DNA from 2 places in the Kitasatospora sp. NPDC051702 genome. Region 1 is predicted to be linked to the other one. Evidence: riboswitches for the same ligand, from Rfam matches in the RefSeq annotation. Region 1 holds a riboswitch; the other holds the start of a gene.
What was found. A riboswitch is a leader RNA that binds a small molecule or an ion and turns the genes downstream of it on or off. The one in region 1 is predicted to bind glycine.

Region 1 (4,404 bases):
GTCGACCAGGGTCTTCACCACGACCACGCGCATGCCGGCCATCACGGCCGAGGCCGCGTTGGTGCCGTGCGCGGAGGAGGGGATCAGGCAGACGTCGCGCTGGGTGTCGCCGTTGGCCTGGTGGTAGGCGCGGACGGCCAGCAGGCCGGCCAGCTCGCCCTGCGAGCCCGCGTTCGGCTGGATCGAGACGGCGTCGTAGCCGGTCACCTCGACCAGCTGCTGCTCCAGCTGGCGGATCAGGGTGAGGTAGCCCTGGGCCTGCTCGATCGGCGCGAAGGGGTGCAGCTGGCCGAACTCCGGCCAGGTCACCGCCTCCATCTCGGTGGTCGCGTTGAGCTTCATGGTGCAGGAGCCCAGCGGGATCATGCCGCGGTCCAGCGCGTAGTCCCGGTCCGACAGGCGGCGCAGGTAGCGCAGCATGGCGGTCTCCGAGCGGTGGCTGTGGAAGACCGGGTGGGTCAGGTACTCGTCCTCGCGCAGCAGCGCGGCCGGCAGCGCGTCGGCGGCCTCCGCGACCTCGACCGCGGGGACGCCGAAGGCGGCCCAGACACCGGCCAGGTGCTCGCGGGTGGTGGTCTCGTCGGTGGAGACCGAGATCCGGTCCGCACCGTCCTGGTACACGTTGACGCCGTTGGCGCGGGCGGCCGCGGCGATCTCGGCGGCCCGGCCCGGGACGACGGCGGTGACGGTGTCGAAGAACTCGCCGTGCAGCAGCTCGACGCCGCCGGCGCGCAGGCCCTCGGCGAGGGCGGCGGCGTAGCGGTGGGTGCGGCGGGCGATGTCGGCCAGGCCGTCCGGACCGTGGTACACGGCGTACATGGAGGCCATCACGGCGAGCAGCACCTGGGCGGTGCAGATGTTGCTGGTGGCCTTCTCACGGCGGATGTGCTGCTCGCGGGTCTGCAGCGCCAGGCGGTAGGCGCGGTTGCCGTCGGAGTCGACCGAGACGCCCACCAGGCGGCCGGGCAGCGAGCGGGCGTACTCCGCGCGCACAGACAGGTAGCCGGCGTGCGGACCGCCGAAGCCCATCGGCACGCCGAAGCGCTGCGAGGTGCCGCAGGCGATGTCGGCGCCGAGCGAACCCGGGGACTTGAGCAGGGTGAGCGCCAGCAGGTCGGCGGCGACGGCGACGATCGCGCCCAGGCCGTGCGCCTGCTCGACGAGCGGGGTGAGGTCGCGGACCACGCCGGTGGCGCCCGGGTACTGGAGCAGGACGCCGAAGACGCCGCGCTCGACGATCTCGGCCGGGATGCCGGCGGACAGGTCGGCGACGACGACCTCGACACCGGTCGGCTCCGCGCGGGTCTGGATCACCGCGACGGTCTGCGGCAGGGTCTCGGCGTCGACCAGGAAGACGCCGCCCTTGACCTTGGTGACGCGGCGGGCCAGCGCCATCGCCTCGGCGGCCGCGGTGCCCTCGTCGAGCAGCGAGGAGCCGGAGGTCGGCAGGCCGGTCAGGTCGGAGACCAGGGTCTGGAAGTTGAGCAGCGCCTCCAGGCGGCCCTGGGAGATCTCCGGCTGGTACGGCGTGTAGGCGGTGTACCAGGCCGGGTTCTCCATGACGTTGCGCAGGATCACCGGCGGGGTGAAGGTGCCGTAGTAGCCCAGGCCGATCATCGGCTGGAGCACCTGGTTGCGGCCGGCCAGCTCGCGCAGCTCGGCGAGGACCTGCGCCTCGCTGCGGCCCGCGGGCAGGTCCAGCGCGGTGATGGAGCGGATCGCCTCGGGAACGGCGGTGTCGGCGAGCTCGGCGAGCGAGCCGTAGCCGATGGACGCCAGCATCTTCTCCTGCGCGGAGGCGTCGGGGCCGATGTGGCGGTTCTCGAAGGGGCTGGCCAGCTCAAGCTCGGTGAGGGTCGAGGCGCCGGTGGGGCGTCCCGCGTTCGGCTGGGCGTTCATGTGGTCGAGGCCTCCTGGTCACGGACCGGCGGGGGTACGCACGCCGGCGGGCCTACCCCGCTGCGGGCAGCGGAGCGACTTGGGCGGACGAACCCGACAGGCCTCCCCCTCTGTCATCGGGACCTGAGAGCTTCGCCCGCACGACACGCGGTGGCGCGCCGTCGGCTTGCACCGTCGGTGAGGGTGGTGTCGCCGGCTCACGTGCCGACGCTCCTGCCCTGCTTTCCAGAGTGACCTATCCCGCACGGTACGGATGCCTGAGAGATTCCGGGGAGGAGTTGCTCCTTCGGCGCCCCGACCAGCGGATTCCGCCGGCGGGGACTCTCCCGAGCGGGCTCGGCGGTCGCCGCCCAGGGTACCAGCGGGAGGCCGTCCGATCACGGGTGCGTCAGGTCACCCGGGGTCTACGCGCGTACCCCGGACGGCCCAACGCGCAGCCCGTCCGGCGGCGCACCGGTCGCGCCCGCCCGGTTCATGGCTTTTGGTGTGAAGTGGCGGACGGGACGGGTGCTCCGACGCCGTCCTGCGGGAGTTCCGCAGGTGCAGCGCACTGGAGGAAAGAGTGCAAACCGACATCGACCCCCGGGACCTCATCGGCCACAAGGCGGTCGACCGCAACGGGGACAAGATCGGCACGGTCGACGAGGTCTACCTGGATGACGCGACCGGCCAGCCGGAGTGGGCGGCCGTCCGGACCGGCATCTTCGGCCGGGACGCCTTCGTCCCGCTGACCACGAGCGAGTTCTCCGGCGAGGAGCTCCGGGTCCCGTACGACAAGTCGCTGGTCAAGGACTCGCCGGACTTCGGCGTCGGCCAGCACCTCTCGCCCGCCCAGGAGCTCCAGCTCTACCGCTACTACGGCCTCGACACCCCCGTCGAGGGCGGGTCGGCCAACGGGTCGGGCGACCGGCCCGCGCAGCCCGACCTCGACTTCGGCTCCACCCCGGCGGCCGAGCCCGCGAAGGCCGCCGCCCTCCTCTCCCCCGCCCCCACTCCCTCCCCGACCACCGCCACGAGCACCAGCACCGCCCCGGAGGCCAGCGTGCGCACTCTCAGCACCCTCGCTCCCGTCGCCGCCGCCGCGGCGGCGGTACCCGTCGTCGAGCCGAAGCCGCAGGTCGTCCCGCCCGCGACCACCCCGGCCCCCGGGGCGGACACCCCGTCGTCCTCCTCCCCCAGCGGCCCGCTGGAGATCACCTGCCGCGAGGAGCGCCTGGACATCACCACCGAGTGGCACGTCCTGGGCACCGCGAAGCTGCGCAAGTACGTGACCAGCGAGCCGGTCGAGCGCCGCGTCCCGGTGGTGCGCGAGCGGGTCCGGGTGGAGCGGATGCCGGTGAGCGAGGCCGAGCGCGCCTCGCTGACCGAGAAGGACATCGCCGAGGCGGTGGAGGAGGTCACCCTGCGCGAGGAGCGCCCGGTGGTCCGCAAGTACCTCGCCCCGATCGAGCGGGTCCGCCTGGTGGTCGAGCGGTACACCGCCGAGGAGGTGGTCACGGACGAGCTGCGGCGCGAGCACGTCGAGGTCCACGACGAGACCTCGGCTCCCGGCGCCCCCGGGTCCTCCTCCCAGAGCCCGGGCCACACCCCGGACCACACCCCGGGCCAGAGCCCGGACCACGCTCCGACCCCCGGCTCCGCCCCGGCTGCCGACAACGGCCGCCCCGCGGCCCTGCGCCCGCTGTCCTGACGCCGCCCCGACGCCGCCCCGACGGGCTCCACCAGCCCTCCTGACCCGCTCCACCAGGCCCCCGGACCCTCGGTCCGGGGGCCTCGCGCTGCGCCCGGACGGCACCGCTCGGCCCGCCGCCGGCACCGGGATCCTTCGACTTTGCCAAAGCTTCACCGATCGATATTTGACACTCTGAAGTATCTCCCGGCATGGTTACTTCAGTTCATTCACTATGTACGGGAGGAAGCAACCGTGAGTGAGGCACCCCAGCCCACCATCGCGGCCGAGAAGCAGAGCAGCGCCCGGGTCCTGCCGGCCCTCATCCTGGCGATGCTGTCGTTCAGCGTGGTGCAGACCGCGGTCGTCCCGATCCTGCCCTCGCTGGCCAAGGAACTGAACGTCTCCGCGTCCAGCATCACCTGGCTGATGACCGCCAACCTGCTCTCCGCCGCCGTGCTGACTCCCCTGCTGGGCCGCTTCGGCGACCTCCGGGGCCGCAAGCCGATGCTGCTCATCTCGCTGGCGGGTCTGGTCGCCGGTTCGGCGCTGGCGGTCAGCACCCACTCGTTCACCTGGCTGGTCGTCGCCCGTGTCCTGCAGGGCGCCGGCGGTGGCGTGCTCCCGCTGGCGATCAGCATCGTCCGCGACGAGCTGCCCAAGCAGAAGGTGACCGGCGGCGTCGCCGCCATCAGCGCCTCGATGGGCGTCGGCTCCGGCCTCGGCCTGGTGGCCACCGGTCTCCTGCTGGAGCACTGGAGCTACAAGTCGATCTTCTGGATGGGTCTGGCCTTCGGCCTGCTCGCCGTCCTGCTGGTCGCCCTGCGCGTCCCGTC
Region 2 (4,404 bases), on a different contig from region 1:
CCCCCACCGCCGGCTGCACCCAGGCCCGGCGCAGCGCGCGCACCGCGCGCACCTCACCCGCCTGGCGCTCCAGCAGCGCGAAGAACGGCTGGGCGTTCACCTGCGGCTCGCTCAGCTTCAGCGGACCGGCCGGCAGCCGGTCCAGGCCCGCCGCGATCCGGCGCAGGTCCGCCCACGGCACGCCCACCCCGCCGCCGGGCGCGTGCGGGTTCAGCCACAGACCCCAGCGCGTCCGGTACAGCGAGGCCGCGATCTCCCGCCCGGAGATGACCTCGTGGGCCCGGGCCCAGCCGGAGGCCGCCAGCTGCTCGGGCGAGGTGACGGCCGGCGCGTAGCCGTGGCCGCTGATCTCCATGTTCCCGTACTGGGCGTCCGGGCTGCCCGGCGTGCCGTGCCAGAGCAGCATCCACACCTGCCCGTCGGCCAGCGCGTGCAGCAGCTGCTCGTACGCGTCGTAGCGCTCCGGCACGACCTCGCGCAGGGCACGCTCCAGCGCGCCCGGATCCGCCCCGGGGCGCCCGGCGGACGCCTGGCCCCAGGGCCCCGGTGCACCGCCCGCTACCGCTCCCGCACTCATGCGCCCACCTCGCCGCGCCTCTTTCCTCAACCCAGCCGGCCCGTCGGCCGTCTGCACGCACCCTATGGCGCGGCACCGGCCACCGCCACGGCGACGTGCCTACGAACGAACGCCGCTCACACCCGCGCGTAGAAAGGCAGTACCCGGGCGAGCAGCCACTCGACCACCGGATCGTCGGCGAGATCGAGCAGTACGAGGTGGACGCCCCCCGGCAGCGGTGCGGTTCCCAGGGCCCGGCCGAGCGCCTCGTTGACCGCGGCCGGGTCGGCCGGGGCCGCCGGATCCAACTGGACGCCCACGAACATCACGGTCGGTTCGCCCTCGATGCTGGCCAGCGCCCGGCGGGCGGTCAACACTCCGGGGAGGAGCGACAGTTCCGCGCGGCAGGCGGCCAGGAAGTGCTCCGGGTCCTCGCCCGGCACCGGCTCGCGCAGCGCCACCCGGCCGCCGGTGGGGGCCAGGGCCTCGCCGGCGGCGTCCCAGCGGTCCTCCCGCGGACCGCGGCGCAGCTCCGCCACGCCCTGCGGCGGCACCGGGATGCCCACCGCGGCCTCCGGGTTGACGGCGATGCCGACGCCCAGCGGCAGGCCGCGGGCGAACTCCCAGGCCGGTGCCACCGCGAACGCCATCCCCGGCGCCTGCTGCAGGAACACCTCCTGCGAGGAGAAGACCGGGACGTACGGGTCACCGGCCAGCTCGACGGTCGGCAGGTCCAGCGACTGCCCCTGCGGGTCGCCGCCGGCCGGCAGCGGGATCCACACCTGGCTGCGGGCCAGCACCTCGATCACCCGGGGCGTCGCACCCGGGTCGCCCAGCGCGGCGGTCAGCACCTGCTCCAGCTCGTTGGCCGGCCACCCGCCGCCCGGCGGCGCCGACTCCGGCCCGCCCCACCCCTGCTGCTGCTCCACCGGGTACCCCATGCGCGCCTGATCCGCCCTCTGCCGCTCGGCCGCCCTGTGCTACGCCGACGCGGAGCAGTTTAGGGCCCGTGTTCGGTATCACGCGGCGTGACCGGGGCCCCTCTCCCGCCCGCGGCCCGGACGTGCCATGATGTGCGCGTTCGACGGCGCAGTGGGCCGCCGGGCCCCACAACTCCATACCGGCCGCTCGAACCCGCGCGGGAGAGCCCGGAGTACCCCCTCAGGTGGTACAGCCGGCGCCGAAGGAGCAAGTCCTCCCCGGAATCTCTCAGGCCCCCCTACCGCACGGGTTAGGCACATCTGGAAAGCGGCGCACGGCCCTGTCGCGCGCCCACCCACGGTGCAAGCCGCCATGCTGTCCTGGATGCTGGAAACAGCTGCGGGCAGGTGGGCGGTGAAGCTCTCAGGTTCGACGACAGATGGGGAGACCCACGCCGCCGCATGCCCGCGCGCAGGGGTCGGTCCCCGAGCGGGCACGGTTCCGGCGCGTGCACCCCTGAGTGCCCCGACCGAGGAGTTCCTGGCCATGTCGTCCCTCCGCCTGACCGCGCTCGACGCGCTGCACCGCGCCCTCGGCGCGACCATGACCGACTTCGCCGGCTGGGACATGCCGCTGCGCTACGGCAGCGAGCGCGAGGAGCACCTCGCCGTCCGCAACCGCGCCGGTCTGTTCGACCTCTCCCACATGGGCGAGATCACCGTCACCGGCCCGCAGGCCGGCGAGATGCTGGACCACGCGCTGGTCGGCTTCGTCTCCGCGCTGGGCGTGCTGCGCGCCCGCTACACCATGATCTGCGCCGAGGACGGCGGCATCCTGGACGACCTGATCGTCTACCGCCTGCGCGAGGACGCCTTCCTGGTCGTCGCCAACGCCTCCAACGCCCAGCTGGTGCTGGACGAGCTGATCGCCCGCGCCAAGGGCTTCGACGCCGTCGTCACCGACGACCGCGACACCTACGCGCTGATCGCCGTCCAGGGCCCGGAGTCCACCGCGATCCTGGCGAAGACCACCGAGGCCGACCTGCCCGGCCTGAAGTACTACGCGATCCTCCCGGCCCAGGTCGCCGGCCGCGACGTGCTGCTCGCCCGCACCGGCTACACCGGCGAGGACGGCTTCGAGATCTTCTGCAACCCGGGCGACGCCGAGGCCGTCTGGCAGGCGCTGACCGCCGCCGGCGAGGGCCACGGCCTGGTCCCCTGCGGCCTGTCCTGCCGGGACACGCTGCGCCTGGAGGCGGGCATGCCGCTGTACGGGCACGAGCTCTCCACCGACCTGACCCCGTTCGACGCCGGCCTGGGCCGGGTCGTCCGCTTCGACAAGACCACCAACGAGGGCGCCTTCGTCGGCCGCAAGGCCCTGGAGAAGGCCGCCGCCGAGGCCGAGGCCAACCCGCCGCGGGTGCTGGTCGGCCTGGTCTCCGAGGGCAAGCGGGTGCCGCGCGCCGAGTACACCGTGGTCTCCGCCGACGGTGCGCCGATCGGCCGGATCACCTCGGGCGCGCCGTCCCCCACCCTGGGACAGCCGATCGCGATCGCCTACGTGGACGCGGCCCACGCCGCCCCGGGCACCACCGTCGCGGTGGACGTGCGCGGCAAGCACGAGCCGGTCCAGGTCGTGGCGCTGCCGTTCTACAAGCGCGCCCGCTGAACCCCCACTCCCCCGAAGACCCACGTCGAAGCCGTCCGCGCGGCGGCCCGCTTCGTCGTACCCGCTTCCCATCCTGGAGAATGACGCCATGAGCAACCCCCAGCACCTGCAGTACACCGAGGAGCACGAGTGGCTGACCGCCGCCGAGGACGGTGTCTCCACGATCGGCATCACCCAGCACGCCGCCGACGCGCTCGGTGACATCGTCTACGTGCAGCTGCCCGAGGTCGGCGACGAGGTGACCGCCGGCGAGACCTGCGGCGAGCTGGAGTCCACCAAGTCGGTCAGCGACCTGTACTCCCCGGTGACCGGCGAGGTCGTCGAGACCAACCAGGACGTTCTGGACGACAACGGCCTGGTCAACAGCGCCCCCTTCGAGGGCGGCTGGCTGTTCAAGGTGCGCGTCGCGTCCACCGGCAAGCTGCTCACCGCGGACGAGTACAACGCCTTCATCAAGGCCTGACCCGCTCGTGACCGGGCGGGCCGCAGCGCGGCGGCCCGCCCGCGCCGACCACCCGTCGCCCGCCACCCTTCCGAGGGCGCGCTCCGCACGGCACCCCTGATCCTCCTCCACCGGGAAGACCACACCATGACGGTTCTCAACCAGTCCCTGCACTCCCTCGACCCGGAGATCGCCGCCGCGGTCGACGCCGAGCTGCACCGCCAGCAGACCACGCTGGAGATGATCGCCTCCGAGAACTTCGCCCCGGTGGCGGTCATGGAGGCCCAGGGCTCGGTGCTCACCAACAAGTACGCCGAGGGCTACCCCGGCCGCCGCTACTACGGCGGTTGCGAGCACGTCGACGTGGTCGAGCAGATCGCGATCGACCGGATCAAGGCCCTGTTCGGCGCCGAGCACGCCAACGTCCAGCCGCACTCGGGCGCGCAGGCCAACGCCGCCGCGATGTTCGCGCTGATCCAGCCGGGCGACACCATCCTGGGCCTGAGCCTGGCTCACGGCGGTCACCTGACCCACGGCATGAAGATCAACTTCTCCGGCAAGCTCTACAACGTGGCCGCGTACCACGTGGACGAGAAGACCGGCCAGGTCGACATGGCCGAGGTCGAGCGCCTCGCCAAGGAGCACCAGCCGAAGCTGATCATCGCCGGCTGGTCCGCCTACCCGCGCCAGCTCGACTTCGCCGAGTTCCGCCGGATCGCCGACGCCGTCGGCGCCCTGCTGATGGTGGACATGGCGCACTTCGCCGGCCTGGTGGCCGCCGGGCTGCACCCCAACCCGGTGCCCTACGCGGACGTGG

Region 2: it holds a riboswitch for glycine, as region 1 does, so the genes downstream of both, gcvT (glycine cleavage system aminomethyltransferase GcvT) here and gcvP (aminomethyl-transferring glycine dehydrogenase) in region 1, are expected to answer to the same signal.

Annotation. Positions count from the first base shown of each region.
Region 1 is NZ_JBFAZB010000024.1:13,165-17,568, reverse strand. It holds gene gcvP (aminomethyl-transferring glycine dehydrogenase) at 1-1,899, opposite strand, end outside; glycine riboswitch at 2,135-2,238, opposite strand; gene AB0N04_RS20605 (PRC and DUF2382 domain-containing protein) at 2,462-3,589, shown strand; gene AB0N04_RS20600 (MFS transporter) at 3,824-4,404, shown strand, end outside.
Region 2 is NZ_JBFAZB010000005.1:233,583-237,986, reverse strand. It holds gene AB0N04_RS07310 (enhanced serine sensitivity protein SseB C-terminal domain-containing protein) at 1-577, opposite strand, end outside; gene AB0N04_RS07305 (enhanced serine sensitivity protein SseB C-terminal domain-containing protein) at 694-1,497, opposite strand; glycine riboswitch at 1,686-1,791, shown strand; gene gcvT (glycine cleavage system aminomethyltransferase GcvT) at 2,024-3,145, shown strand; gene gcvH (glycine cleavage system protein GcvH) at 3,234-3,608, shown strand; gene glyA (serine hydroxymethyltransferase) at 3,735-4,404, shown strand, end outside.